Regions from separate parts of the Pseudoalteromonas sp. SW0106-04 genome, predicted to be linked through region 2. Evidence: predicted binding sites of a transcription regulator. Region 2 holds the regulator's gene; the other holds the start of a gene.

Region 1 (15,005 bases), on a different contig from region 2:
CAGGCATGGGTCTTGAGCGTATCGCCGCCATCATGCAGGGCGTGCATTCAAACTATGAAATTGACCTATTCCAAGCGTTAATCCAAGCTGCAGCAAAAGTGACGAATGCGCAGGATTTAGAAGATAAATCATTACGGGTTATTGCCGACCATATCCGTTCGTGTGCGTTTTTGGTGCTAGATGGTGTCATGCCTTCGAATGAAGGACGCGGTTACGTGTTGCGTCGTATTATTCGTCGCGCTGTGCGCCACGGCAACAAGCTGGGGGCAAAAGGCACCTTCTTCCACCAACTGGTGGGTGCGCTGATTGAACAGATGGGGAATGCATACCCTGAGCTTGCCAAACACCAGAGCATTATTGAAAAAGTACTGCGTATTGAAGAAGAGCAATTTGGCAAAACTCTAGAACGCGGCTTGGCTATTTTGGAAGAACACTTAAGCGCCCTAGAAGGCGATGTTATTCCCGGCGATGTGGTATTCAAGCTCTATGATACCTATGGCTTTCCAGCGGACTTAACCGCTGATGTCGCTCGTGAGCGTTTTATGACCATTGATGAGCGTGGTTTTCAGCAATGTATGGATGTGCAACGTAAAAAAGCACAACAAGCTGGCAAGTTTGGCGCTGATTACAACACGCAACTGCGCTCTGATAAGTCGAGTGACTTCAAGGGTTATGAAGCCGAGCATTACAGCGGCACTGTGGTCGAGTTGTTCGCTGCTGGCGATAAAGTATCGGTATTGGAAGACGGTCAAGAAGGTATCGTGATACTTGATCGTACGCCATTTTATGCTGAGTCAGGCGGTCAGGTGGGTGACACCGGCGTGCTGAAAGCCGGTAATGGAGAGTTTATTGTTACCGATACACAAAAACTCGGCAATGCTATTGCGCACTACGGCAAAGTAAGTGGGCAAATGGGGGTGAACGATAAAGTGGACGCGCGTATCGATGCTGAGCGCCGTGACCGCATTAAGAAAAACCACACTGCAACCCACCTTATTCACGAAGCATTGCGCCAAGAGTTGGGTGAGCATGTAAACCAAAAAGGCTCCTTGGTTGAGCCTGATCGTATGCGTTTTGACTTCTCCCATTTTGAGGGCGTCACGCGTGAGCAACTACAACGCATCGAACAACAAGTGAATATTGAAATTCGTCGTAATTTTGCTTTGCAAACTGAACTGATGGCCATTGATGAGGCAAAAGCGAAGGGCGCTATGGCGCTATTCGGCGAGAAGTATGACGATGAAGTACGCGTCGTGAGCATTGGCGACTACTCTATCGAACTGTGTGGTGGTACCCACGTGCAGCGCACCGGCGACATCGGATTATTTAAAATCGTCTCAGAGGCAGGTATTGCCGCTGGTGTGCGCCGTATTGAAGCAGTCACTGGTGATGATGCATTGAATTATGTTGCTGAGCAAGAGAACAAACTGGCGCAGATAGCGGCGTTGCTCAAAGCGGATAATGCCTCGGTGCTTGATAAAGTATCGGGTTTAATTGAGCGTAGCAAAGGCCTAGAGAAACAGGTGGCGCAACTGAATGACAAGCTTGCCAGTGCAGCGGGCGCCTCGTTGCTTGATAGTGCCATTGATGTCAACGGCGTTAAGCTGCTTGTGGCGAATGTTGCTGGCACCGAGAGCAAAGCGCTGCGTGGTATGGTTGATGACCTGAAGAACAAGATGGGTTCAGGCATTATTGCTTTAGGCGTTGCGAACGGCGAAAAAGTCAGTTTAATTGCTGGTGTCACCAAAGATCTTACTGGTCAGTTTAAAGCCGGAGAGTTGGTTAACCATATGGCTGCACAAGTCGGTGGTAAAGGTGGCGGTCGCCCTGATATGGCACAAGCCGGTGGCTCGCAACCAGAGCACTTAGATAGCGCACTGGCCAGTGTTCAAGCATGGGTGAGTGAGCGTGGATAAACAACAGGCGCGTATTTATTCGTGGCACTGTTAGTTCAAAAGTTTGGCGGCACCTCGGTAGGCTCGATTGAGCGTATTGAGGCCGTCGCCGATATCATTATTCGCCAACGTCAGCAAGGCCACCACGTTGTGGCTGTGGTGTCAGCCATGTCAGGCGAAACTAATCGATTATTAGCGTTAGCTGAGCAAGTTGATAGCTCCCCCAGCCCTCGTGAACTTGATGCATTAGTAAGTACAGGTGAGCAAGTAAGTGCCAGTCTTCTAGCGATGGCACTGATCCGCCGAGGCTACCCCGCCATCAGCTTGCTGGGCGATCAACTAGGTATTCGTACCGACAACCTCTTTACCAAAGCACGTATCAATGACATCAACAGTGCCCGCTTACGTCAAGAAATTGAACATGGTCGCATTGTTATCGCAGCAGGATTTCAAGGCCGTGATTTGGAAGGAAATATTACCACTTTGGGGCGCGGCGGTAGCGACACTTCGGCAGTGGCCATTGCCGCTGCGATAAATGCTCAAGAATGTCAGATCTATACCGACGTTGACGGCGTATATACCACTGATCCTCGTATCGAACCTGGGGCATGGAAGCTGTCGAGCGTGTCAGTGCAGGTCATGCTAGAGATGGCTAGTTTAGGCGCGAAGGTATTGCATATTCGTGCAGTGGAAGCCGCTGCGCATTATAAAATGCCATTGCGGGTGTTATCCAGCTTTAATGTTGGGGAAGGGACGCGCGTTGATTACGAGGATGAAGGTATGCAACAACAGACTGTTTCGGGAATTGCCTCCAAGCGTGAGCAAGCGCTTATCTTTATAAATGATTGCTCAAATGATGGTTCTACTTTAGCAAATATAGTGGAACTCTTGGCTGAAAAAGGCATCGAAATAGACATGATTAACCAAGTTAATCAAAAAGTTGGAAAAGTAGACTATGCTATAAGTGTACCTAGCTTAGAGTTGCAACAAGCAATGAGTTTATTGCAAGAAAGTGGTGCTTTAAGCGGGGCCAAAATAGATAGTCGTGACGACCTCGCCATGTTGTCTATAGTTGGCGCAGGGATAAAAACGAACACGCCAATTACGGGGCGATTTTTTCGCGTGTTAGCCGATGAAAATATTGATGTAGTCGTCGCTAGCTCAGGAGAAATAAAGCTTTCAGTTCTTATTGAACGAAAGTACTTGGAATTGGGCGTACGTGCATTACATGCGGCTTTTTTAACGGCAAGTGAATAATCGCTTTTAAGTTTTACTTACTTTTAGAGTGATTATTCTTTAGAATGCCGGAGACGGAATTTTTTACTAATTTGGAACTATGGGAGCAAGCGAATGCTAATTCTTACTCGTCGAGTTGGTGAAACCTTAATGATTGGTGATGAAGTCACAGTGACTGTTTTAGGCGTTAAGGGTAACCAAGTGCGTATCGGTGTGAATGCACCAAAGGATGTGTCTGTTCACCGCGAAGAGATTTACATGCGAATCCAAGCCGAAAAATCGGACTCAAATCCGGGCAACGCATAAATAAACGAATTCATAAAAGCCACTATCAAGTGGCTTTATTTTTATCGAAGATAAATGCAATCACTTCCTCATTGAGCACTCGTGCGGGAAAATAGTGCCTAGCTCCCTTATCGGTGACAATAATTATTCCCTTCTGCGTACTCAATACCTCTTTAATCTGTGGCCATGAGTATTGCTTCTTATGGGCATTAATCTCGGTACTAATTCCTTGCTCATCAATCCGCAGCGTCACTTCATTTCCAGCTGCTCTTGTTAATCGCTGTCGTGCCACCCACCAAGGTTGCTGATATTTGTAGGCAACCACTTCTAAAATAGCTAAAGCAAACAAAAAATAACCAAGGTAGTTATTTTGCAACTTAAACATGCTAAAAAGAGCAAGTCCCACGAGCAAGAGCACCAGTGGATATTTGAGTTGGCGGCGATGGCTGAAGGGCAAAGACTGCTCAAAGCTTTCGTGGTAGTAGTCTTTATCTAAAATATAGCTAGTGTGGTAATTCATAGTACTCGTTATACGAACTTGATTAATATAGAGGCAGGTATGCGCGCGATTTTTATGGCATTAACGGCCGCGCTTTTCAGCGCTACGGTTGGCGCCCAACACCAATTTTTGGTCTTTGGCGATATGCCATATTCTCCTATCGATGAAGCGCTGCTCACCCCACCTGCAGGGCCATTATATCAAGGCGTACGGCAAACCCCACATCATTTTATTGTTCACGTCGGCGATATTAAGGCTGGAGCTGTCGCTTGTACTGATCATGTTCTGCGCGGCAACTACCAGCTGTTAGCTAATCTTAGTGAGCGGCCCTTTGTCTACACACCGGGTGACAATGATTGGACCGATTGCGATAGGAAAGGGCTTAGCACACGCTTTGATGAGCTAGAGAGGCTAAGTTTTGTACGTAAAGAATTCGCTGTGCACACGGTCGCTTTGCCCGGCTATGAACGCCAGCCTGAGCTGCCAGAAAACCAGGCTTGGCGTTTAGAGCAAGTGCAATACCTAACTGTGCATGTGGTTGGTACCAATAATGGTCGTGCGCAAATTCTTAAGTCTCATAAAAAACAAGCGCTGCAGGCTGTTAAAAAGCGAGATCAGCTCAATATTCAATGGCTAACACGCCATGCTGATAAAGACCTAACCGCCATGGTTGTCTTTTTTCAAGCGGATATCTTTCGCTCAAGTAGCGATAAGGGAGTGTGCAGTGACAATAACCGAACATGTGATGGCTTTGCTGTCTATCGTCAGTATTTAGATAAGCTCGCTCAACACAGTGATTATCCTATTTTAGTGGTGCATGGCGATACCAGTGAATTTTGTTTTTCACAGCGTCAGTCGCAGCTTTGGCATCTTAATGCACCTGGCGATTTTCAGGTTTTAGATATTGCTCATGTAACCGTTAATGTAGATTCAGCACAGCCTTTTCAGGTGTCTCCCTTGTTGACAAATAGCGCTGTTCCTCGCTGTGAAGATGACGGTTAGCTACTGCGTCAGGTAAGTATAAAAAAGCCGCGCTAGGCGCGGCTTTTGTTAACACTGCGAATTAGAACTGGAATCTTAGGCCCAGTTTAAATTTGCGACCAAGCACGTCATAGTTACTTGGGAACGTGTTACCCGAGTTAGAGCTGGTATCACCTGCCTCATTGCCCACAACCGGTGGATCTTTCTCGAACAGGTTATCTATACCCAAACTTGCGGTGATATTATCGGTAAGGTGATAATTGGCATATAAGTCAAAGTAATCGTAGGAATCGATACTTCTAAACTCTGGGAAGTAATCGTCGGCAACGACTGGCTCTGCGTCAATGCCATCAATGTGACGCCATTGCAATGACAGGGTAAAGTCGTCCATTGCCCACGTAGTACGCTGCACCCAGCGCATCTCTGCGAGGGGATCACAGCTGGCACTGTAATACCCTTTACAGTCGATAATTCGCGCTGTATCGGAGCTTTGCGATTCCTGAGTTAGATACTTGTTGATGGTTCCAGAGAACTGCAGCTCACCCATGTCTTCAAGTGGCACGAAGAAATTGAAGCCCAGTTCAACCCCCTCAGCGGTCAAGTTCTTGAGGTTGGTGGTGAATTGTTCAATCCCGGCACCAGCGACGGTTAAGTCGCCACCAACACGTTGTATTTTGGCACACTCTTGTGCATCACCTAACTTGTAACAGGCATCGAGGATTTCCTGTGCTGAAAACTCGCCGATGATGTCATCAATATCAATATCATAGTAATCTAAACTGATAGTGAAGTTTTGCAAGGTATCGAACTCAGGAGTCCAAACAATACCTGCTGTAAAGGTGCTTGCTTCTTCAGCGTCAGGTGGATTAAGTGGGTCGCTTCCAGAGATCACTTGTACTTGACCTGATATCACATCTTGCACGTTACCCACTTGTGCATCAGTCATGCCAGTGGAAATACACAGCTGGCGCAGTTCAGCACTGATGTTACCGGCGTTGGCAACCGAGCAAGGGTCGCTAGTCGCGTTATCAAGGCCAGTTACCACAGGAGAGGCAATTTCACCCACATTCGGAGCTCGTGTCGCTTGCTGTTGCATAACACGTACTAATACGCTGCTAACTGGGCGCCAGTTGAAACCAAGCTTCCAGGTTTCATTAGAGCCCACGGTATCGTAGTCAGCCCACCGGAAACCAAACTCCACATCAAGCGTATCAGCAAATGCCATACCGTCTAAGACAGGCAAGTAACCTTCCATGAACAGCTCATCAACACTGAAGCCACCTTCAATAGGTAACTGGTTACCTCCAGCACCGCCCTGACAGCTCGCTGGTGCAAGTTTCAAACATTCATCAGGCTCAAATAAGCCTTTTTCTTTGCGGTACTCATAACCAAAGCTCATTGATAGCGGTGCGCCGGCGCCGGGTACTTCAATAAACTCAATCGGACCATTGATGGTCGCAGTTGCAATACGCTGGCTGTACTTTTGCTGCTGTAATGCAATCGCTGTAGCATAACCGGCCATTTCATCGGTAATGGTGCCAAAACCACCAAACAGGTTGATGGGTACGCAAGTTGGGTCGCCGTTTAAGCAGGTAACGCCGTCTTCGGTTTCAAGGGCATTTTGGATGTTAGTTAGGTTGGTGTAGCCACCGCGTACGGTGGTACGGTTGGACTCACCATATTGAAAACTAACATCATACTCCCAGTCGTCAAACACATAACCTTTCACGCCAGTGACAAACTGGAACAACGAGGTGTCATAGCGCTCTGTACGGGGGCCGAGTTCGAGTGTACGCCGACGCAACTGCACAGTTAAATAGTCCTCAGAGTCGACGACGCCATTGCCGTTGACATCATTCCAGTTACTGTCACTTAAGAGACCATCAGCGAGTGCGTTGTTACCCGTATCAATCATAAATTGCTGTGCTTGATCGCCAATTAACGGGTTAAACAGTGGCAATTCGAAACTCGCACCAAATGTGCCTGATGGCGCAACCTGTGTATCTACCGAGATCGAGCTGTAAGTGAGTGATGAATAAACTTCATGATCGTCGGTGAGGTTGTAACGAGCGAGAGCCGTACCTGAATAGCGCTCAGACGGTGTCTGATAGAAGTTGTAGGGGTTGAAGTTGAACACGCTACAGGTATCGGCAGCAAGTGTGCCATCATTTCTAAATTGGCCTGCGGTCCCCGCTCCGACAATACCAAAGCGTGTGGGCATGGCCGTTGTAGAACCACCACTTTCTACTGAGTTAGGGGCCTCACACTCAGAAGGCGCTGGAACGGGCGGTTGACCATTGAGGAATTGCTCATAGTTGGCGCCTGATGCGGTTTCGATACCAAGTAAACCCAGCGGGCGATCGCCAAGGAGCACTTGGTCACGCTTCATCCAGTCCAATGAAAGTACGACGTTACCTCTGTCGTCAGCGAGGTTAGAACCGATGGTAAGCGATATATTACTTTTATCGCCGTCACTTTCGTCTGTTTGCTGGTGCGAGGTGTCTAAGGCTATTCCTTCAAAATTATCTTTAAGGACAAAGTTAACCGCCCCAGCAATGGCATCAGAGCCATAAACGGCCGAAGCACCACCAGTAACCACATCGATGCGCTCTACCAGTGCCGAAGGGATCACCGAGGTATCTACCGAACCGTTGTAGTTGTATGGGATCATTCGCCGGCCATTTACCAGTATCAATGAACGCTGAGATCCCAAGCCTCTTAAGTTGACCGTTGCTGCACCACCAGAGCCGTTGTTCACGTTACTGCCGTCACCGGGAATAGTGGATGGTAGAGTACGAAGAATTTGCTCTACTTCGGGTTCTTGTTGGAAGCGCAGCTCTTTCTCGCCAATGGACGTGATGGGGCTGGCTGAGACAGCGCCGGGCTGGCGAATACGACTACCTGTGATGGCAATGACCTCAATATCCTTGGCTTCTTCATCCCCCGCAGCGAGTGCTTGAGGCATAACGAATGAAGAAATACCTACGCCGAGCGCTACTTGTAGCGACAGCGCCAGTTTAGATTTTAACATTGTTTTTCTCCCTAGTTATTAGTAAGACTAATACTTCAGGGCCAATCAAACTGCGGTTGTTCCTATTTAGCGTCATAAGCTTAGTCCGATTTGTTCAAACCTGCCAATGACTTAGAGTCAAAAAATAGAGCAAAACCCTCAACGTAAACAATGTAAAGTAAAGCTTGGTATGACCAATTATCTTTTTTGATGTTATCACCATCATTGATGACTAATGAAGATGATTTTTTCTCGTATAGATTTTATTTATATCCGCTATTTTTATTATCTATAAAGTTGAATTAACGGCATTTATGCCGGTTTTTAAGTCTCCTAACAAGAAGTTCAAGGTTATAAGTATTGGTATTACCAATTTACACTTGAGTGGACATTCTCTTTTTTTTTGATATGGTGTTGGTTAAATATCAATAAAAAGTAACTAAATTTGCACTGGGGTGAGCATGGATATTACAGCATTGTTAATTGAAGCCGCTTGGCTTATGGCGACCGGTATGGTGGTGGTCTTTGTATTTCTACTCATATTGATAGGCGCTTTACGCCTAATGTCATATATCTTTGCCGATACAGAACAAGCGAATCAACAAGCTAGCGCCACTACCACGCATCACAGTAAGCGCCCTTCAAAGGCGCATATTGCAGCTATTGCTGCGGCTGTGCATCAGTATAAGAAGCAATAATAAGGGTCAATTATGTCTAAATTAAAGCTTACCGAATTAGTACTGCGAGACGCGCATCAATCTTTATTAGCAACACGCATGCGCTTAGAGGATATGCTCCCGATCGCTGATAAGCTTGATCAGGTTGGGTTTTGGTCAATGGAATCATGGGGTGGGGCCACCTTTGACTCCTGTATCCGTTATTTAGGTGAAGACCCTTGGCATCGTATCCGTGCCCTGAAAGCGGCGATGCCTAATACTAAACAGCAGATGCTACTGCGTGGTCAGAATTTACTCGGCTATCGTCATTACAGTGACGATGTTGTGACTAAGTTTGTCGAGCGCGCTCACGCCAATGGTGTTGATGTGTTTCGTATCTTTGATGCGATGAATGATGTACGTAATTTAGAGACGGCAATCAAAGCCGCTGTAAATATTGGCGCCCATGCGCAAGGCACTATCTCTTACACCGTCTCACCGGTCCACACGTTGGATATGTGGTTAGATCAGGCTAAGCGCCTTGAAGATATGGGTTGTCATTCTATTTGCATTAAAGATATGGCCGGGCTGTTAAAGCCCTATGATGCCGATAAGCTGATCCGTGGGTTAAAGGAAACCGTGTCTTTACCCATTGCTATGCAATGCCATGCGACCACAGGACTAAGCACTGCAACCTACCAAAAGGCCATTGATGCCGGCATTGATATGCTTGATACGGCAGTTTCTAGTATGAGTCAAACCTATGGTCACAGCGCCACCGAGACCTTGGTTGCTATTGTAGAGGATACCCCGCGTGATACCGGTTTGGACCAAACGTTACTCGAGGAAATTGCGGCTTATTTTAGGGAAGTACGTAAGAAGTATGCGCAATTTGAAGGTAGCTTGAAAGGCGTTGATGGCCGCATCCTATTAGCGCAAGTGCCCGGTGGCATGCTCACAAATATGGAAAACCAGTTAAAAGAGCAAAACGCAGGCGATAAGTTAGACGAGGTACTCAAAGAAATCCCCAAAGTCCGCAAAGACTTAGGTTACTTACCTTTGGTCACCCCCACCTCACAAATTGTTGGCACTCAAGCCGTGTTGAATGTGCTTACCGGTGAGCGCTACAAGTCTATTACTAAGGAAACCGCAGGCGTTCTTAAAGGTGAGTATGGAGCAACACCCGCACCGGTAGATAGCCAATTGCAACAGCGTGTTTTAGAAGGTGCAGAGGCAATTAGTTGCCGTCCAGCCGACCTCATTGAGCCTGAGCTAGACAAGCTGACGGAGGAACTAGATGCTCATGCGAAAGAGCAGAACCTCGAGTTAGCAGACGAGGTGGTTGATGACGTTTTAACCTATGCACTATTCCCGCAAATCGGTTTAAAATTCTTAGCGAATCGAAATAACCCTGATGCTTTCGAACCAGCGCCCAGCGCCGAGCTAGAGCAGCCAAAGGCTGTGGCCAAGGCGGCACCGACAAAGCAAGGGCCAGAGCGTTATAGCATTAGTGTCGATGGTCAGGCCTATGATGTTGTCGTCGCCCCCGGTGGTGAGTTGGAGAGTGTGCGTGCTGTTGAGGGTGAAGGTGAAAACCCACCGCAGTCGGCTGCGATTAGTGGCGGGGAAACACTGAATGCACCGCTAACGGGCAATGTCTTCAAGGTTTTAGTCAAACCTGGTCAGCACGTGAATGAAGGTGATGTGGTTATGATCATGGAAGCGATGAAGATGGAAACTGAAGTGCGCGCATTGCACGGCGGTGAAGTCAGTGATGTGTTAGTGCGTGAAGGTGACTCCGTGAGCGCTGGCGATGCCTTAATTGCATTGGTTTAGGGGGGGGTATGGAAGGAGTATTAAATCTCTGGCATGCCACCGGCATTGCCAACTTTTCCGTCGCTCAACTGGTGATGATCTTAGTCGGTTGTGGGCTATTATATTTGGCGATAGCGCGGAATTTTGAGCCATTACTATTGGTGCCTATTGGCTTCGGGGCGATATTAACAAATATCCCCGTGGCTGGTATGGCAGACCCTGGTGGCATTCTGTATTACGTGTATTACATAGGCATTGACTCCGGCGTCTTTCCGCTACTTATCTTTATGGGAGTGGGGGCACTTACCGACTTTAGCGCGTTGATCGCGAACCCGCGCATGCTACTTCTGGGCGCTGCGGCGCAATTTGGTATTTTCGCGACATTGTTTGGTGCTATTGCTTTGAATTTTGTGCCGGGCTTTGAGTTCACACTCAAAGACGCATCTGCTATTGCCATCATTGGCGGTGCCGATGGCCCGACTGCTATTTTCTTAGCCTCAAAATTAGCCCCAGACTTGCTCGGTGCTATCGCAGTGGCGGCGTATTCTTATATGGCTTTGGTGCCCATTATCCAGCCACCCATCATGCGAGCATTAACCTCCGAGCAAGAGCGTAAAATTGAGATGCCGCAGTTACGAGCGGTTTCCAAAAAGGAAAAAATTATTTTTCCACTTATGGTTCTGGCGTTAACTGCGATGTTCTTACCAGCAGCAACGCCGTTGGTGGGAATGTTCTGTTTGGGTAACTTAATGCGTGAGTCAGGTGTCGTCGATAGGCTCAGTAGCACAGCGCAGAATGAGTTGATCAATATAACGACTATTTTCCTTGGCCTAGCGGTGGGCTCAAAGCTAGCTGCTGAGCAATTTCTGACGGTGGAAACCATTGGTATCCTAGCGTTAGGAGCCTTGGCATTTTCTATTGGCACGGCGTCAGGTGTATTCATGGCAAAAGGGCTGAATAGATTATCGTCATCACCTATTAACCCCTTAGTAGGGGCCGCTGGTGTATCTGCTGTGCCTATGGCTGCTCGCGTGGTCAATAAGGTTGGCCTGGAGAACAACCCACATAACTTTTTATTGATGCATGCCATGGGGCCAAACGTTGCTGGCGTTCTTGGTAGCGCTGTGGCTGCAGGTATTTTACTGGCCTTGGTGGGCTAACCTCTGCCGAGAAATTTATCTATTTAGGCACTTCCTAGCCATTTGCGCGTCCTATTCGAATTCGGTGGGGCGCGCTTTTTTAAGGCTGAGGCCGGTTTCACAGTTTTGCGATTAAGTGTTATAAGTGCATGCTATAGCATGAGCTGGAACTGACAAAGCAGTCCATGGCTAGCCATAACAGTCAAAATAGGGAGCGGCTATGAACGCTATTATCATCATCATTGTATTATTTGTTTCGCTGGCTATTTTGGTGCCGTTACTAGAGCGCTACCAACATCAGTTAGGGCTCAATAAAATGATGCGCTTTCGCAAGTATATCTTGCCACTCGTTGGCATAAGCTTAGTGGTGCAATTGCTTTATATGTTATTTAGGTAAGGACTTGCGATATAGCAGACATAAAAAAAGCACCCTAAGGTGCTTTTTTTATGTCGATGATTAGTTCATCGCCAGCTGCATTTCTCGCTCTCTAACCAGCTGCGCAAGCAGCGTATCGGCGACCGGCTTAAACTTGGCTAATTCGCCAGCGGGAAGCGGCTCAGATTTTGGCAGTTCAACGGTACGAGGATTGCGATGTACACCGTTTACAAGGAACTCATAGTGTAAGTGGGGGCCGGTAACGCGACCGGTGGCTCCGACAGTGCCAATAAGCTGGCCTTGTTTCACTTTTTGGCCATTTTTTACTTTGCGTTTATTTAAGTGCAAGTACTTAGTTACATAGGTATTGCCGTGTTTAATAAACACATAATTACCATTAAAACGGCTATAACCCGCCTTAATAACTTTGCCGTTACCAGCGGCTACCACGGGCGTACCTGTACGCGCGGCGTAATCAATACCACGGTGTGGCTTCACCGTTTTAGTTACTGGGTGTAGGCGACGCGGATTAAAGCTTGAGCTGATGTATTTGAAATTAACTGGCGCTCGTAAGAAGGCTTTTTTCATGCTTCGACCTTCAGGGGTGTAGAAGTTGCCATCAGTGTGGCGCACAGCGGCATAACGTTCGCCTTGGTTGATAAATTCAGCCGCGATTATTTTCCCTGTGCCAATATACTCGCCGTCAACGTGGTGTGTTTCATACAGCAAGCTAAACTGATCGCCTTTACGCAGATCGTTGGCAAAATCCACGTCCCAGCCAAAGATGGTGGCAAAGTTCATAATTTGTTTCTCACTTAGCCCAGCCGAGATACCGGCTGTCCATAGGCTGCCATTGACTGTACCAGACGCTGTTTTAGTGAGAGTTTCAATTTCTTTGGAATCGATAGAGGTGTCGTAGCGTCCCTCTTCGTTAAGCGTAACAAACAAGGTGTCGGTTTTGCTCAGTACATATTTGAGCTGCTGCAGTTCACCCTCGTCGTTTTTTGCAAAACTTAACACTTCACCTGGGTGAATTTTGGTTAGTTTTTTCGTTTCTTCATTGGTATTAACCAATTTATACAAGGTTTGCGCGGAGAAGCCTGCACGTTTAAAAATCAGGGCAAGATTGTCACCGTTACGTACTTGGTAATCGGTGTGCTCATAGGTTGGTAAAGTCTGAGCTTGCTCGGGGGAGTTCAAATCGGTGATTTGTTCGTCTTCCTCAAGCTTAACTTGAAGCTCGTAACGCTTACCCACTTCCAATGGCTTTGCGTCGTTATCCTTTGATGCTGTGGCTCTTTCCGTAGGTATCAACATCAGGGCAATAATCGTGACAAGAAAGCCCACAATGAGCAATTTGTGTTTTTTGGGGAGCTTGTGAACCACGTTTACCATAACCTACCTTTTTCTGCTGTTAAGGAAAACAAATCTAACCAAAGGCTGAGCATATACGTTATAAAGGGCAAATACCAGTATTTTGTGCATTTAAACCCGGCGCGAATTGCGCTAGAATCGCGCGGTTAGCACATTTTTTTATCGGAGAAATAAATGACAGACTTGCAGACAGCGCTGGCAGAAATTAAACGCGGTGCTGAGGAAATTTTACTTGAGGAAGAACTCGCTGAACGCCTTAAGTCAGGGAAAAAGCTACGAATTAAAGCTGGGTTTGATCCTACAGCGCCAGATTTACATTTAGGTCATACGGTGCTTATTAATAAGCTAAAAACGTTTCAGGACCTTGGCCATGAAGTGATCTTTTTAATTGGCGACTTTACTGGAATGATAGGCGATCCAACGGGTAAAAACGTGACTCGTAAACCTTTGACCCGTGAAGATGTGTTAGCTAACGCCGAAACCTATAAAGAGCAAGTCTTTAAAATCCTCGATCCAGAAAAAACCACCATTGCATTTAACTCGCAATGGATGGAAAAGCTAGGCACCGCAGGAATGATAAAGTTAGCTGCTCGTCAAACCGTAGCACGCATGCTCGAGCGCGATGACTTTAAAAAACGTTATGCAAGTGGTCAATCCATCGCCATTCACGAGTTTTTGTATCCATTAGTGCAGGGGTGGGATTCAGTCGCACTCGAGGCCGATGTTGAGCTTGGCGGCACCGATCAGCGTTTTAACCTGTTGATGGGCCGTGAACTGCAAAAAGATGAAGGGCAAAAGCCGCAAACAGTGCTGATGATGCCGTTGCTTGAGGGCACTGATGGCGTGCAAAAAATGTCTAAGTCTCTGGGTAACTACATAGGAATTACTGACTCTGCTAACGATATGTTTGGCAAAATGATGTCTATCTCCGATGATCTTATGTGGCGTTACTACGAGCTACTGAGCAGTCAATCTTTGCAGCAAATCGAGCAGCTAAAAGAGCAAGTGCTTGCTGGTACCAACCCGCGTGATATCAAAATTGCCTTAGCGAAAGAGATCATTGCGCGTTTCCATGATGAGCAAGCCGCTGAGCAAGCTCACGCAGATTTTACCAAGCGTTTCTCTAAAAATGCGTTGCCTGATGATATCAACGAGCTAACCATTGAATGTGACGGGGATGAGATGATGATCACCGCCTTGCTTAAGGAAGCTCAGCTAGTGGCTAGCACTTCAGAAGCGATTCGCATGATTAAACAGGGTGCCGTGAAAATTAATGGCGAAACCAAGGTAACAGATAGCAAGCAAATGGTGACTAAAGGTAGCACGGAAGTTTATCAGGTTGGTAAACGTCGCTTTGCAAAAGTGACTCTTGCTTAAGAATTGATACTACAGAAAAGCCGCTTAAAGCGGCTTTTTTTACGCCCACGCTATGTGGCTAAGTGCTATAACCGCCAGCCAAAGCATGTTAACACCGTCAATATATTTCAATGTTGCTGTGATTGTTTTGTCATCAGGCAAATGATCCACTCCAATGCGCATGCGCTCAAAACGGTGGCCTTGATAAAAGGCTGGCCCGCCAAGCTGTACTTGCAATAATGCACTGAAAACACTGAGAGTGAACCCGCTAACGCGGTGATAAAAGTGCCGGCCATATATCCGTAAGTAACGCCATAGTTTATGCTGTTGGGTCATCATCGCCAGCGGTAGCAAGTACATTACTAAGGCCGCTAGAGAGCAAA
Region 2 (15,005 bases):
TGGTGTACTACCAGCGCTTGAGTACAGCACGATATACACTGTGGCCTGGGCGCTTAGCCAGCACTGGATACGCCTTACCTGGCACCGTTTTAGCCATTGCGGTGCTGTTACCGCTGACTAGTTTAGAAATCGGCATTAATGATTGGCTCGCCCAGTATGACTATCAACCAGGGTTATTCTTAAGCGGTACTATATTTGCCATCGTGTTTGGTTACTTGGTGCGATTTTACGCCATTGCTCATGGCGCCATAGAATCAAGCTTTAGCCGCATTAGCCCGAGCTTGGATATGGCCAGCCACTCCATGGGCCGCAATGAGCGACAAACCTTACTTGGCGTGCATATTCCCATTCTTAAACGCGGTATCTTAACCGCTGCCTTATTAGTGTTTATCGAGTGTATGAAAGAGTTGCCAGCAGCATTACTGTTGCGGCCATTTAACTTTGAAACATTGGCGACCCATGTGTTTCAGTATGTTAGCGATGAGCAATTAGAGCTGGCTTCAGTGTCGGCACTATTTATTGTATTAGTGGGGCTACTGCCCTTGTATTTTATTAACCGCTCAATGGAGCATTCTCGGTCATGACAGCGCAACTAGAATTAGACAACATTAGTTTCGAATACGCTGAGCGGGCGGTGGTCAACAATTTAAGCCTGACCTTAGCAGACGATGAGATTTTGTGTTTGCTAGGCGCCAGCGGTTGCGGCAAAACGACCACACTAAAAGCCATTGCTGGGCTTATACGTCCGCATCGAGGGGTGATCCGCTTAGGGAAAGAGGTACTGTGTAGTGACCAGCATTGCGTGCCCCCACAGCACCGCAACATGGGCATGATGTTTCAGGATTACGCGCTGTTTCCACACTTAACCGTGGCGCAAAACATAGCCTTTGGTTTAAAGGGCATGAGCAAAGCAAACAAACAGCAGCGGGTCGCTGAAATGCTCGCACTGGTGCATCTAGATGAGTGTGGAGGGCGTTATCCACACCAGCTTTCAGGCGGCCAACAGCAACGTGTTGCCATAGCTAGAGCGCTGGCATACAAACCTAGCCTATTGCTGCTTGATGAGCCGTTTTCGAATATTGACCATCAGGTGCGTTTTCAACTAATTGCTGACATTCGCCGCATTATTAAAGACCAGCGCGTCTCTGCTATTTTTGTGACCCACTCCAAAGAAGAAGCATTTGCCTTTGCCGACACATTAGCGGTCATGCACAACGGACAAATTGCACAGCAAGGTACGGCGAAACAATTATTCCAGCACCCCAACTCTAAAGTCGTGGCAGAGTTCTTAGGCACGGGTGTGTATATTGATGCCACTATCGTTGATGCCGAGCATGTGCAAACGCCCTTTGGTGTTGTGCGCTCTTTACAGCCTTTGCCATCATCGGGGAAGGGGCAAGTGTATGTTCGTCCTCACGATATGCAGTTGATTGGTGATGAACACGATGAAGTGACGTTACTATCACAGCGTTTTGTCGGCACAGAATACGTTTATCGCGTCAGCGTGTTTGCTCAAGAAGTTGAAATTCCTGCTAAAGCTGAACAAGAGTTTTTGCCGAGTCAGAAGCTATCGCTTACAATTACCCCACACTCTGTGAATTTCTTCGCTGATTAAGCGCGAATTCATAGCCTGTATGTAGCCGCGCAGGCGGCTTAGCGCTCGTAATAGGCGCTGCTAACAATAACAACGAAAGGAATGGTAACTTAATGCCCAGAGCGCAATCCGGTGTGTGCGCGCAGGCCAATTTGCACGGCTTGCACTTGTTTCTCAATGTCCTTGATGGCCATGATCACGCAGTTAAAAGTAAGCTCGCACAGTTAGTGGACCTGCAAAGCGAATACGATGATCGCTTCTCTGAGGCCATGGTTTCCAGCTTTGTCGCCATAGGTGCGCAGTACTGGCCGCATTTTCACCCCGATGCCATGCCTGCAGAATTAGCGAGCTTTCCGAGTATCCCCAACCGTGACCACCACGTGCTAGCACAGCCGTTCGATTTGTTTATACAAATTCGCTCGGACCGGGAAGATGTCAATCATCTATTTGGCCAGCGAGTATTGAAGCTGTTAGGCAGTGATGTGGAGCTTGTTGAGGAGATCACCTGTTATCGCTTTTTAGACGGGCGTGATTTTAATGGCTTTCTTTACGCTCCGGATACGCCTCATGGGCGGCAAAAAAACCTCACGGCCCTCATTAATGACCCCGGCAATGATTTTGTAAAAGGCAGTTATGTGCACGTCCAGCGCTTTACCCACAACCTTAATGCCTGGCAAGCGCTCAGTATTGAAGAGCAAGAGTTGGTGATTGGCCGTACTCGTCTGGATGCCGAGCTGCTAATGCCGATTAATGCCAACAGTCACGCGGCGCGCTCAGAGTTGAAAGATGAAAAAGGCGAACCGCTGTTACTGCACCAGGGCATGCCTTTTGGCACCATGACCAAGCAAGGCTTGCTGTCGGTGACCTGCGCCGCCAGTGGCGACGCGTTTACGCAAATGCTGAAAAGTCAGCTAGGGGATCATCATCATTATGATGCTTGGCTGGACTTTACCCAGGCCGACATGGGCTCAGCGTTTTTTGCCCCTTCGGTGGATTTTCTAAAGTCGTTGGCTACACGTTCTCAAACAGCTTACGCACCCGCTCCAGAGTAATATCAATTTCTGAGACTTTGGCGGGGGCAATAAAGATGGTGTCATCCCCGGCTATGGTTCCTAGCACGCCATCGGCCTTACCGAGAGAATCGAGCAAGCGCGCGATTAATTGTGCTGCACCCGGGCTGGTGGTGATGATGATCATCATCTCATTGTGAACAATATCCAGCACTAATTGGCGCAGTGGCGACTTCGCAGTGGGAACGGCTAATTCTGCGGGTAAGCAATAGACCATTTCTTGTTTGGCGTTGCGTGTACGCACCGCACCAAACTTGCTGAGCATGCGCGAAACTTTGCTTTGGCTGATGTTATCGAAGCCTTGTTCTTTTAAGGCATCAACAATCTCTCCTTGTGAGCCGAAATTTTCTTCTTTTAGGAGGGCTTTAAAGGCTTTTACCAAGGCTTCTTGTTTTTCTTGCGCGTGCATAATAATGGTCTTTGTAGCTTAAAGTCTTATCATTCTACCCAAGAACCGGGGTTATTTCATCCAAGGCACTGAGGTTTACAGTGAAGTTTACGACTATGGTCGAGATTATCGTCAAAATAACGCGGATAAATTTGTCTTTATCGGCGCTTTTCATTATCTTTAAGGCCACCAAAAGGTCAGATGACCCAAATCTTGATAACCCAATCTCGTTATTTTACGGAGAATTAAAATGAAAGTTGCCGTTTTAGGTGCTGCCGGTGGTATCGGTCAAGCGCTCTCTTTGCTACTAAAAAATAGCCTTCCTGCTGGTTCTGAGCTTGCTCTATACGACGTAGCCCCTGTGGTTCCTGGTGTTGCTGTTGACCTATCACACATCCCAACTGCGGTTGATGTAAAGGGCTTCGGTAAAGAAGACTTAGACGCAGCACTAAACGGTTGTGACATTGTTTTAATCCCAGCGGGTATGCCGCGTAAGCCGGGCATGGACCGCGCTGATTTGTTTAATGTAAACGCCAGCATTGTTCAGACGCTAGCTGAGGGCATTGTTAAAAACTGCCCGAAAGCCATGGTCGGTGTTATCACTAACCCGGTCAACGGCACAGTGCCAATCGTTGCTGAAGTATTCAAAAAAGCGGGTACTTATGATCCAGCACGCGTATTTGGTGTAACAACACTTGACGTGATCCGTGCTGAAACTTTCATTGCTGAGCTAAAAGGCCTGAACGTGAACGACGTGAAAGTGCCAGTAATTGGTGGTCACTCAGGGACTACTATTCTACCTCTACTGTCTCAAGTAGAAGGTGCGAGCTTCTCTGATGAGGAAGTTGCTGCGCTAACTAAGCGTATCCAAAACGCCGGTACCGAAGTTGTTGAAGCAAAAGCGGGTGGCGGCAGTGCTACACTTTCTATGGGCGCAGCTGCAGCGCGCTTCTGCTTGTCACTAGTCAAAGGCATGCAAGGTGAAGATGTTATTGAATACGCCTATGTTGAAGGCAATGGTGAAGACGCACAGTTCTTCGCTCAGCCGGTACGTCTTGGTAAAAATGGTGTCGAAGAGTTGCTTTCTTACGGTGAACTAAGCGCCTTTGAACAACAAGCCAAAGAAGACATGCTGGGCACCTTGAATAAAGATATTCAAGAAGGCATCGACTTCATGAATAAGTAATAGCCACCATGGCGGTTACTTCATGATATTGGCTAATAGCGATATCATGCTAAAAGCCCCTATAGTTCTGCTATAGGGGCTTTTTTGTGCATCTATTTCCTTTCTTCTTACAGGTCTGACCATTTGTCGCTAAGCGTAAATTACTTTAATTTGCGCGCATATCCACCATAATTGGCTGAATAAAAATTGATGTGAACTGGGTCAATTTTGACAGCTTGCGGTGAATTTGATACCTTAACCGCACTTTTTGGTATGACCAATTTACCCAAAGCATAAATCAACGATGTCATTGAAAGTAAAAGCAGCGAAATTATCGGACGTGATCTTGGCCCAGCTTGAGAATATGATTCTTGAGGGATCGCTGGCGCCAGGGGAAAAGCTTCCGCCTGAGCGTGAGCTGGCTAAGCAGTTTGAAGTATCGCGCCCATCGCTGCGTGAGGCAATTCAAAAACTCGAAGCCAAGGGGTTGGTGACGCGCCGCCAAGGTGGTGGCACCTTTGTAAAGAACCAATTGGAAGAGGGCTTAAGTGATCCACTGTTTGAGTTGATCAGTAAGCACCCAGAGTCGCAGTTTGATTTACTGGAGTTTCGCCATGCCCTCGAAGGTATCGCCGCCTATTATGCGGCATTGCGCGGGACTCAAAATGACTTTGTAAAGGTAAAGCATAGCTTTGAAAAAATAGCTCAAGTAAGTGATGATCTCAGTGCCAAAGCGAAAGCCATTAACGCTTTTCACTTTTGTATCGCTGAAGCGTCTCATAACGTGGTGTTACTGCACTTAGTGCGTGGCATGCAAGCTTTACTAGAGCAAAACGTACTGCAAAACTTGCAGGTATTGATGAAGAAAACCGCCGTGTCGCAGCAATTAGCGCAGCACCGCAAAGTGTTGATGGACGCCGTCATTGAAGGCCGCCCAGAAGAGGCACGCCTGGCCAGTAATGCGCACTTAGCCTTTATCGAAGAAGCCTTACTGGAAGCAACGAAAGAGCATTCGCGTATTGAGCGCTCTTTGCGACGTACCAGAGCACAATAAATTCGCTGTGAGCCTCAGTTGAGCATCGCGCTTAAGCTGGGGCTTTTTGGCATTTTAAATTCGTATTTTAAACATAAGGAAAACTCCATATGTCTGAAGTCAATAATGTTGACGTAGACGCACTCGAAACCCAGGAATGGCTACAAGCCCTTGAGTCGGTTGTGCGTGAAGAGGGCGTTGAGCGAGCTCAATACATCCTTGAACAAGTGCTAGAGCAAGCACGTCTTGATGGCGTAGATATGCCAACTGGCACTACCACAAACTACGTCAATACCATCCCCGCTGACCAAGAGCCAGCGTACCCAGGTGATGTGAACATTGAGCGTCGTATCCGCTCTATCATTCGCTGGAATGCGATTATGATTGTTCTGCGTGCCTCGAAAAAGGATCTTGACTTGGGTGGACACATGGCGTCTTTCCAATCATCAGCGGCATTTTATGAAGTTTGCTTCAACCACTTCTTCCGCGCGCCAAATGAGCAAGACGGTGGTGATTTGGTGTATTACCAAGGTCACATTTCACCGGGTATTTATGCACGTGCCTTCGTCGAAGGGCGCCTGAGCGCAGAGCAGCTTGATAATTTCCGCCAAGAAGTAGATGGCAAAGGGTTACCTTCATACCCACACCCTAAGTTGATGCCTGAGTTTTGGCAGTTCCCAACCGTGTCTATGGGTCTAGGCCCTATCGCTTCAATCTATCAAGCTCGCTTCCTTAAGTATCTTGAAGGTCGTGGCCTGAAAGACACCAGCAACCAACGCGTTTATGCCTTCCTAGGTGATGGTGAAATGGATGAGCCAGAATCACGGGGCGCAATTTCCTTTGCTGCTCGTGAAGGCTTGGACAACTTATGCTACCTAATTAACTGTAACCTGCAGCGTCTTGATGGCCCAGTTATGGGTAATGGCAAGATTATCCAAGAGCTTGAAGGCCTGTTCAAAGGGGCTGGTTGGAACGTCATCAAAGTCGTGTGGGGCAGTGGCTGGGATAAATTACTGGCCAAAGACACCACAGGTAAATTGCTACAGCTGATGAACGAAACGGTTGACGGCGATTACCAAACCTATAAGTCAAAAGACGGTGCCTATGTGCGCGAGCACTTCTTCGGTCGTTACCCAGAAACAGCAGCTCTTGTTGCCGATATGACCGATGACGAAATCTTTGCCTTAAAGCGCGGTGGTCACGAGCCATCGAAGCTATTCGCAGCCTTTAAATCGGCGCAAGATACTAAGGGCCGTCCTACGGTAATCTTAGCGAAAACCGTTAAAGGTTATGGTATGGGCGATGCCGCCGAAGGTAAAAACATTGCTCACCAAGTGAAGAAAATGGACATGACCCACGTGGCTCACTTACGTAAGCGCTTAGGGTTAGAAGATCTTGTTTCCGAAGATGAGCTTAAAGACTTACCGTACCTGACCTTAGAAGAAGGCTCAAAAGAGTACGAGTATATGCACGCCCGTCGTAAAGAGCTGCATGGCTACACGCCAACGCGTTTGCCTAATTTCAGCGAACAGCTGCAGTTGCCGCAAATGGATGCGTTCAAGCAATTACTTGAAGAGCAAAAGCGTGATATTTCCACCACCATGGCATTTGTGCGTACTCTTAATGTATTGCTAAAAGACAAAGGCATTGGCAAAAACATTGTGCCAATTATTGCCGATGAAGCACGTACCTTCGGCATGGAAGGCTTGTTCCGTCAAATTGGTATTTATAATCCACGGGGCCAAAATTACAGCCCGGAAGATCGTGATATCGTTGCTTACTATAAAGAAGACCAAAAAGGTCAGGTGTTGCAAGAAGGTATTAACGAGCTCGGTGCGATGTCCTCATGGGTTGCTGCGGCGACCTCATACAGCACTAACGACCTACCGATGATCCCGTTCTACATCTACTACTCGATGTTTGGTTTCCAACGTGTAGGTGATATGGCGTGGATGGCCGGTGACCAACAAGCACGTGGCTTCTTACTTGGTGCCACCGCAGGGCGAACAACGCTTAATGGTGAAGGGTTGCAGCACGAAGATGGCCACAGCCATATTCTAGCGAACACCGTGCCGAACTGTATTTCTTATGACCCAACCTTCGGCTATGAAGTCGCGGTTATCGTTCAAGATGGTATTCGCCGTATGTATGGTGAAGACCAAGAAAATATCTACTACTACCTGACGTTGATGAACGAAAACTATCATCAGCCAGCCATGCCAGAAGGTGCGGAAGAAGGGATCCGTAAGGGTATTTATAAGCTTGAAAGCTACGAAGGCAACAAGGGCAAAGTACAGCTATTAAGCTCGGGTACGATCATGAACGAAGTGCGCAAAGCCGCGCACATTCTAAGTGATGACTACGGCGTTAGCTCAGATATATTCTCGGTAACCTCGTTTAATGAGATCACCCGTGATGGTCAAGAAGCCGACCGCTATAACATGCTGCACCCAGAGGCAGAGGCGAAAGTGCCGTATCTGCAAACTGTATTAGGTGAAGAGCCTGCGATTGCGGCTACCGACTACATGAAGAACTACGCCGAACAAATTCGTGCCTTCATCCCGGCTGAGTCATATCGCGTACTGGGTACCGATGGCTATGGCCGCTCCGACAGCCGCGAGAATCTGCGCCGTCACTTCGAGGTGAATGCAGGTTACGTGGTGGTTGCTGCACTAACAGAATTAGCGAAACGTGGCGATGTAGAAAAATCTGTGATTGCAGAAGCAATCAAGAAGTTCGACATTGATGCCGACAAGATTAACCCGCTGCACGCTTAAGGGGTTTGCAAATGAGCATTGAAATTAACGTACCTGATATTGGTGGCGATGAAGTTGAAGTCACCGAAGTGCTTGTCTCGGTAGGCGACAAGGTTGAAGTAGAGCAATCTTTGATTACCGTAGAAGGCGATAAAGCCTCTATGGAAGTACCTGCCAGCGAAGCGGGCGTAGTAAAAGAGATCAAAGTGAAAGAGGGCGATACCGTCTCTACTGGCACTTTGATTATGATTTTCGAAGGCGAGCAAGGCAATGCCGATGCCGAGCAAAGCGAGGCTGCAGACAGCAGTGAGGACAACAGCGGTGCTAGCAATGAAGCCGGCGCCGAGGTGGAAATTACTGTGCCTGATATTGGTGATGACGAAGTAGAAGTCACCGAAATTATGGTCAGTGTTGGTGATAGCGTTGAAGAAGAACAATCAATTCTTAACGTTGAAGGCGATAAAGCCTCTATGGAAGTGCCTGCGCCACAAGCCGGTAAAGTTAAAGAAATTAAAATCAATGTCGGCGACACCGTAAAGACTGGGTCGCTGGTATTTATCTTTGAAACCGCAGGCGGTGGCAGTACCGAGAGCCCAAGCTCGAGCGATAGCGACAAGCAAGAAGCGAAAGCAGACAAAGACAGCGGCAGTGTTGAAGTTAAAGAAGTGACGGTGCCGGATATTGGCGGCGACGAAGTGGAAGTGACCGAAGTGATGGTCAGTGCCGGCGACACCGTTGACGAAGAGCAGTCGATTCTTAACGTTGAAGGCGATAAAGCTTCTATGGAAGTGCCTGCTCCTTTTGCCGGCAAAGTAAAAGAAGTGAAAGTTGCTGTGGGTGATACCGTGAAAACGGGCAGCTTAATCTTTACCTTTGAGGTGCAAGGCAGTGCCCCTGCACAGCAACAGGCTCCGGCTAAGCAACAATCAACAACTGCAAGCGACGCGCAACCGCAAGAGCACAAGGCCAGTGGCCCAGCGCCAGCGAAGCGTGAAGACTTCGTTGAAAATGCTGATTATGCCCATGCTTCACCGGTAGTGCGCCGTTTGGCCCGTGAGTTTGGTATTAACCTAGCGAAAGTCAAAGGCACAGGCCGTAAAAACCGGGTGTTAAAAGAAGACGTGCAAAACTATGTTAAAGACTTAGTGAAGCAAGTTGAATCCGGTAGTGCAGGTAAAGGCGGTAGTGGTGCAGGTATTGACTTGATCCCATGGCCAAAGGTCGACTTCAGCAAGTTTGGTGAAGTCGAAGAGAAGAAGCTGTCGCGCATTCAAAAGTTGTCTGGTGCTAACTTACACCGTAACTGGGTACATATTCCTCATGTAACCCAATACGACGAAGCCGATATCACCAGCTTAGAGGCATTCCGTAAAGAGCAAAACGCGCTGGCTGAGAAGAAAAAGCTGGGCGTTAAGATCACCCCATTGGTGTTTGTGATGAAAGCGGCGGCCAAGGCGTTGGAAGAATTCCCAACCTTTAACTCGTCACTTTCAGAAGACGGCGAGAGCTTGATTCTGAAAAAGTATGTACACATCGGCATTGCGGTTGATACCCCTAATGGTCTCGTTGTTCCTGTGGTTCGTGATGTCAACAAAAAAGGCATTATGGAGTTATCACGCGAGCTGATGGATATCTCCAAAAAGGCCCGCGATGGTAAGCTAACCTCGGCCGATATGCAGGGCGGTTGCTTCACCATCTCTAGCCTCGGTGGCATCGGCGGTACCGCGTTTACGCCTATCGTCAATGCGCCTGAGGTGGCTATTTTGGGTGTCTCCAAGTCAGACTTCAAACCGAAGTGGAATGGTAAAGAGTTTGAGCCGCGCTTAATGGTGCCGCTAAGCTGCTCTTACGACCACCGTGTTATTGACGGTGCGCTGGCAGCACGCTTTACTGTGACTCTGGCAAATTACCTAAGCGATATTCGCCACTTGGTAATGTAAGCCATACAGATAATGAACTTTAATCCCAGTAATCGGTTTTTACTGGGATTTTTTTAAATTGCAATGATACAATCTTTGCACAATTTTTGTGAGCGATGGCATGTTGACAGCAAACCGTGTCATTGCTTCCCGTTCGGACAAAATAAGGTAATAGCATGAGCAACGAAATCAAAACACAAGTCGTTGTACTAGGCGGTGGTCCTGGTGGTTACTCTGCGGCATTCCGTGCTGCGGATTTAGGTTTGGAAGTGACCCTCGTTGAGTCACGCGCGACCCTAGGTGGTGTGTGCTTGAATGTCGGTTGTATCCCTTCAAAAGCACTTCTACACGTTGCTAAAGTGATTGATGACGCGAGCGAAATGGCGTCACACGGTGTTTCTTTTGGCAAGCCTGAAATTGACCTAGACAAGATCCGCGATTGGAAGGACTCTGTTATTGGTCAGCTAACTGGCGGCCTAGACGGCATGGCAAAAATGCGTAAAGTGAAAGTCGTGAGCGGCTACGGTAAATTCACTGGCAGCAACACCATTGACGTAGAAGGCGATGACGGCAAAACCACCATCACTTTTGATAATGCTATTATCGCGGCTGGTTCACAGCCGGTGAACTTACCTTTCATTCCAGAAGACGAGCGTGTTATTGACTCGACTGGTGCGCTTGAGCTTAAAGACGTACCAGAAAAACTATTGGTACTAGGTGGTGGTATTATCGGTCTTGAAATGGGCACTGTATACCGCGCTCTTGGCTCACAAATCGACGTTGTTGAATTTGCTGATCAGCTAGTTCCGGCTGCGGACAAAGACGTTATCAAGATTTACCAGAAGTACGTTAAAGACAAGTTCAACGTCATGCTATCGACTAAGGTAACCGGTGTTGAAGCGAAAGACGACGGTCTATACGTTACTTTTGAAGGCAAAAATGCGCCGGCGGAGCCTGTGCGTTACGACAAAGTATTAGTTGCTGTTGGTCGTACACCAAATGGTAAGTTGGTTGATGCCGACAAAGCCGGTGTTAACGTTGATGAGCGCGGCTTTATCAACACCGATAAGCAAATGAAGACCAATGTTGAGCATATCTATGCCATTGGTGACATCGTTGGCCAGCCTATGCTTGCTCACAAAGCTGTTCATGAAGGCCATGTTGCCGCTGAAGTAATTTCTGGCAAGAAGCACTATTTTGATCCTAAGTGCATTCCTTCAATTGCCTACACAGACCCTGAAATTGCATGGGTCGGTGTTACTGAGAAAGAAGCAAAAGAGCAAGGGCTGAATATTGAAACAGCGGTATTCCCATGGGCTGCTTCAGGTCGTGCGATTGCTTCATCACGCACCGAAGGTCAAACTAAACTCATTTTCGATAAAGACACAGATCGTCTTATCGGTGGTGCAATGATCGGTATCAACGCTGGCGAAATGCTGGGTGAGATTGGTCTAGGTGTGGAAATGGGCGCCGATGCTGAAGACATCGCTTTAACCATCCACGCGCACCCAACGCTCAATGAGTCAATCGGTCTCGCGGCTGAAATTTTCGAAGGGTCAATCACTGACCTACCGAACAAAAAGGCTGCAAAAAAGAAGAAGTAAGCTTCTTTAACTGAATCTAAAAACCCGGCACTAAGCCGGGTTTTTTTATGTTTGCATATGACCACAGCGCTGCTGCTACCATCACTACCTATACATTAGTGGCACTCGCGGGTGTAGCTTGGTTCTATCAGCTCCTTGGTCATGGTTTTTATTACCTTACACCAGCGTTCGGTGGCCTTTGCTTGGTGCTTTTTCGCCATTGGCCCTTGGGTCAATGCCGCTTTATGCGCCGCCAGCGCCGTGTAGTGGTAGGCGGCAACATTAAACTGCGCTTGAGTTGCAAATGCATGGTTTATACTTTCGACATTCTCCAGTGTGTCATCAATAAAGGCGATATTACGAATTTGCTTATCGGGTGATAGCGTGTCGTTGTACTGGTTCACGAAGCACAGTAGATTTTTGCCTTTATCTTGGCCTGCCAAATACATCACTCCTTGGCGATAAGAAATGCGACGCTGGCTGTCACTATCACACGATGAGTAGGGGCTGGCTTTACTAGCAAGTCCTGCAAACTTGGGCGCATGGGTGGCAAAAAAGCTCAGTAAATCGCCGCCACCTGGTAGTGTTAAGTCGGTAAACTGGTCTTCTGTAGCAGAAATCGTTTGATTACCGCGTGCCGTCTCAACCATTAGCCTCACCCCTTGACTGCTTAACCGTGCCAATATGGCGGGGACGTTATCTCGAGTGTAAACCATGGTGTTAAGCGCAAATAATAGGTCTGAGGCTTCAATAAGCTCCAGACTTGAGTCGGCGACACGCGGACCTGATTGCGCAGCGACTAACTCACTTTGCCACGCATACCAAGCGGCCCCACCGAGATACTGGCACTCACTCGGGGATTGGTCGTCAGCGCAGGCGATCATCGTCAGCGTATCGTCGTTATCCATCACTACCAGAGTGTTTTCTGGCTCCCCCCACTGCATTACTTGCTGCTCTAGCGTAGCAAACGAATCGGTGGTTAAAATGCTCTTTGCTGACTCAGCATACACATGGGTGCTCAGAGTCATGGTGGCGATGCCTGTAAGTAAGGCATAGTAAGTCAAAGATAAAAAGCGCATGGCATTAAGCTCCTGCTAAATCGTCGAGTATGTGGCCAGCACCTTGAAATGCCAAGGCGGCGATCGTCAATGTGGGGTTACCAGTACCAATGGTTGGAAACACACCGCTTCCCACCATATACAGGTTAGCATGGTCCCATGATTGTTGGCGGTGGTTAAGTACCGAGGTCGCTGGGTCATCACCCATGCGATAGGTGCCAACGATATGCCCTGCGCCATAAAACTTAAAATTATGTAAGGTGCCACTGTCATCCTGGTATTGGAATTTTGTCGCCGAGGCATCCTCGGCATTACTGAGGTTGGGCTCGCCGGGGTCTTGAGTATATTCGGTGGCACCTAATTGGGTGAACAGCTCTGTGGTAATTTGTTTCGCCGAAACAAACGCCTTACGCTCGTAATCGGATGCCAAGCGGTAGGTGACCTTGGGTCTTGGCAAGCCAAGGTTGTCCTTCAGCGTCGAAGATAGCTCGACTCGGTTATTGGCATCGGGGAGTTGCTCAATTAGGTAACCTAAACGCAGTTGGCGGGTGTAAGCCTGATTCAAGGTATGCACCAATTGTTGACCGAACAACTTACTATTCGCCGGTAAGTTATCATCTAAGCGTAGCTCTTGGCCTTGTTGATTCACCGAGTTGCCGTTCAACTGACTATTGTTTTGCCCAAATATGAAATCAGCGAGCGTCGTGCCGGGATCATTAGCAGCCCATTGCCAGCCCTCATTACCAATCTCGATGCGATAAGCTGAGCGCTGTTTACGAAAATCCCCATCGCGCAGCGATTCAATGCCACCTGTGGAAAGTGGACCGCGATACGGGTAAATTGGCTTCTCTGCTAGTCCCCAGCCTAAATACATAATATGGTCCATAAGGTTGCGGCCCACTTGATCGCTGCTGTTAGCAACCCCATTCTCGAAGCCTGGGTTTTTATTCGACATAAGCAGTAGTTTCGGAGTTTCAATCGCGTGTGCGGCAAGCACAAAGCGTTTGCCAGTGACCGAACCCTGACCTGTGGCAATGCCGTTAGCATGGGTATAGCTGATGTAATCAATGGCGCATACCTGTTGGGTCGTGCTATCGAGCTGGATATTGCTTGCCACATGTTGATAGCGAATCTCAACATTCCCGGTTTGCAGTGCTCGAGCCAAGGTCACGGTGGCATCATATTTAGCCTGAATAGGGCAAATGGGTATGCAGTTGGTGTTGCCGGCGCATTGGCGGCGCTCACCGGGGCGAGAGTTTCGTCCCTGTGGCGTTGGCGATACATAGACTTCATTGCCCTCATACTTCATGCCCAAGGTGGCATGCTCGTAGACTCTGTCTTGTAGGGCAGGGACGATCCCCGGCATGGGGAAGTCATAATTACTACCGTAGGTGCCGCTGGGGTCGACGCCAAACTGTTCATACAGGCGCTGCATCCGCTGTTTATCGCCAGCGACGTTTATCTCTTGGTCCGCTTTTTCATAAAACGGCACTAAGTCCTGATAAAACTGCTCACCACCGGGCCAATCAACCCCTTGGCCATACAAGGTTTTAAGCTCAAAATCTTGTGGTAGCAAGCGCAAGCAGGTGCCTAACCAATGCCATGTGGTACCGCCACCGATGCGTTCGTAGGAGCTGGCAAAAGCAAACTTAGCATTTAAACTCGTGCCGCTGACATTGGCATCTTGCGGTGGATACTCAAAGTAACATTGTGTCGGTTTACGCCAAGCATCCACTTGTAATACTGTGTATCTTGGTGTGTTTTCGGTACTGGGATCGGGTAAGCCAAGGGGGTTGTTTGGGCTATTTGCCACTGCATTCTGTGTTGCCGGTGGATACGGGCTTTCGGGTGTTTTCGCGGCAGCTTTAAAAAAAGTATCCATATATTTGGAGCGATCAGCGGGCACGGCAGGCCCAGCCTCTAAAATAAGTACTTTTTTACCTGCTTTGCCAAGCTCGTAGGCAACAATGGCACCTGCGATTCCTGCGCCGACAATCACCACATCATATTCGGTTTTGCTATTCATCATATTACTCCTTATTGCTCGCTGCTGTGGCCGGTAAAGTCACTTAATGTGGCGCTGGGTTTCTCCGCCCAATAGCCGTAACGTTCATTCGAGTCGCCCATAGGGTGGGCTTGCATGACCTGCCACACCAGCCCTGCAGAGTAAGCTTTACTTGACACTATGGTGAAGTCGGTACGACTATTGTCCTTTGGGACACTGGGCCAGGCCCCCATATACCAAAGGTAAATGAGTTGTCGGCAGGCCATGGTGAAGTCAGCGCCGTTGCGCTCGCTGAGCATGGCCTCACCAATTTTTTGATCTGACAAGGGCGGTTGAACGCTTCTTAGTTCGCTGTAAGTGGCGAGAATTTTGCTGCTTAAGCCGTTACTTTGCTCATCAACCTTTTCTTGCCACAGCGGCAGATACTCTGATTT

The links. Region 2 encodes ArgR, which controls arginine synthesis, uptake and breakdown. Its sites were predicted from a motif close to ANTGAATANNTATTCANT; they were not measured.
Region 1: W04_RS09795 (OadG family protein) is a predicted target of ArgR. The motif match lies at 8,341-8,358, and genes of this name have one in related genera.

The regions. Positions count from the first base shown of each region.
Region 1 is NZ_BCAI01000007.1:99,524-114,528, forward strand. Features, by position in the region: gene alaS (alanine--tRNA ligase) at 1-1,916, shown strand, start outside; gene W04_RS09770 (aspartate kinase) at 1,938-3,152, shown strand; gene csrA (carbon storage regulator CsrA) at 3,246-3,437, shown strand; gene W04_RS09780 (YcxB family protein) at 3,463-3,936, opposite strand; gene W04_RS09785 (hypothetical protein) at 3,976-4,917, shown strand; gene W04_RS09790 (TonB-dependent receptor domain-containing protein) at 4,979-7,927, opposite strand; gene W04_RS09795 (OadG family protein) at 8,368-8,604, shown strand; gene oadA (sodium-extruding oxaloacetate decarboxylase subunit alpha) at 8,617-10,398, shown strand; gene W04_RS09805 (sodium ion-translocating decarboxylase subunit beta) at 10,407-11,537, shown strand; gene W04_RS18980 (hypothetical protein) at 11,737-11,913, shown strand; gene W04_RS09810 (peptidoglycan DD-metalloendopeptidase family protein) at 11,974-13,287, opposite strand; gene tyrS (tyrosine--tRNA ligase) at 13,441-14,643, shown strand; gene W04_RS09820 (cobalamin biosynthesis protein) at 14,683-15,005, opposite strand, start outside.
Region 2 is NZ_BCAI01000003.1:60,134-75,138, reverse strand. Features, by position in the region: gene W04_RS05000 (iron ABC transporter permease) at 1-584, shown strand, start outside; gene W04_RS04995 (ABC transporter ATP-binding protein) at 581-1,615, shown strand; gene W04_RS04990 (Dyp-type peroxidase) at 1,708-2,646, shown strand; gene argR (transcriptional regulator ArgR) at 2,606-3,073, opposite strand; gene mdh (malate dehydrogenase) at 3,303-4,238, shown strand; gene pdhR (pyruvate dehydrogenase complex transcriptional repressor PdhR) at 4,522-5,271, shown strand; gene aceE (pyruvate dehydrogenase (acetyl-transferring), homodimeric type) at 5,361-8,027, shown strand; gene aceF (pyruvate dehydrogenase complex dihydrolipoyllysine-residue acetyltransferase) at 8,039-9,946, shown strand; gene lpdA (dihydrolipoyl dehydrogenase) at 10,102-11,529, shown strand; gene W04_RS04955 (DUF2608 domain-containing protein) at 11,625-12,587, opposite strand; gene W04_RS04950 (FAD-dependent oxidoreductase) at 12,592-14,592, opposite strand; gene W04_RS04945 (hypothetical protein) at 14,604-15,005, opposite strand, start outside.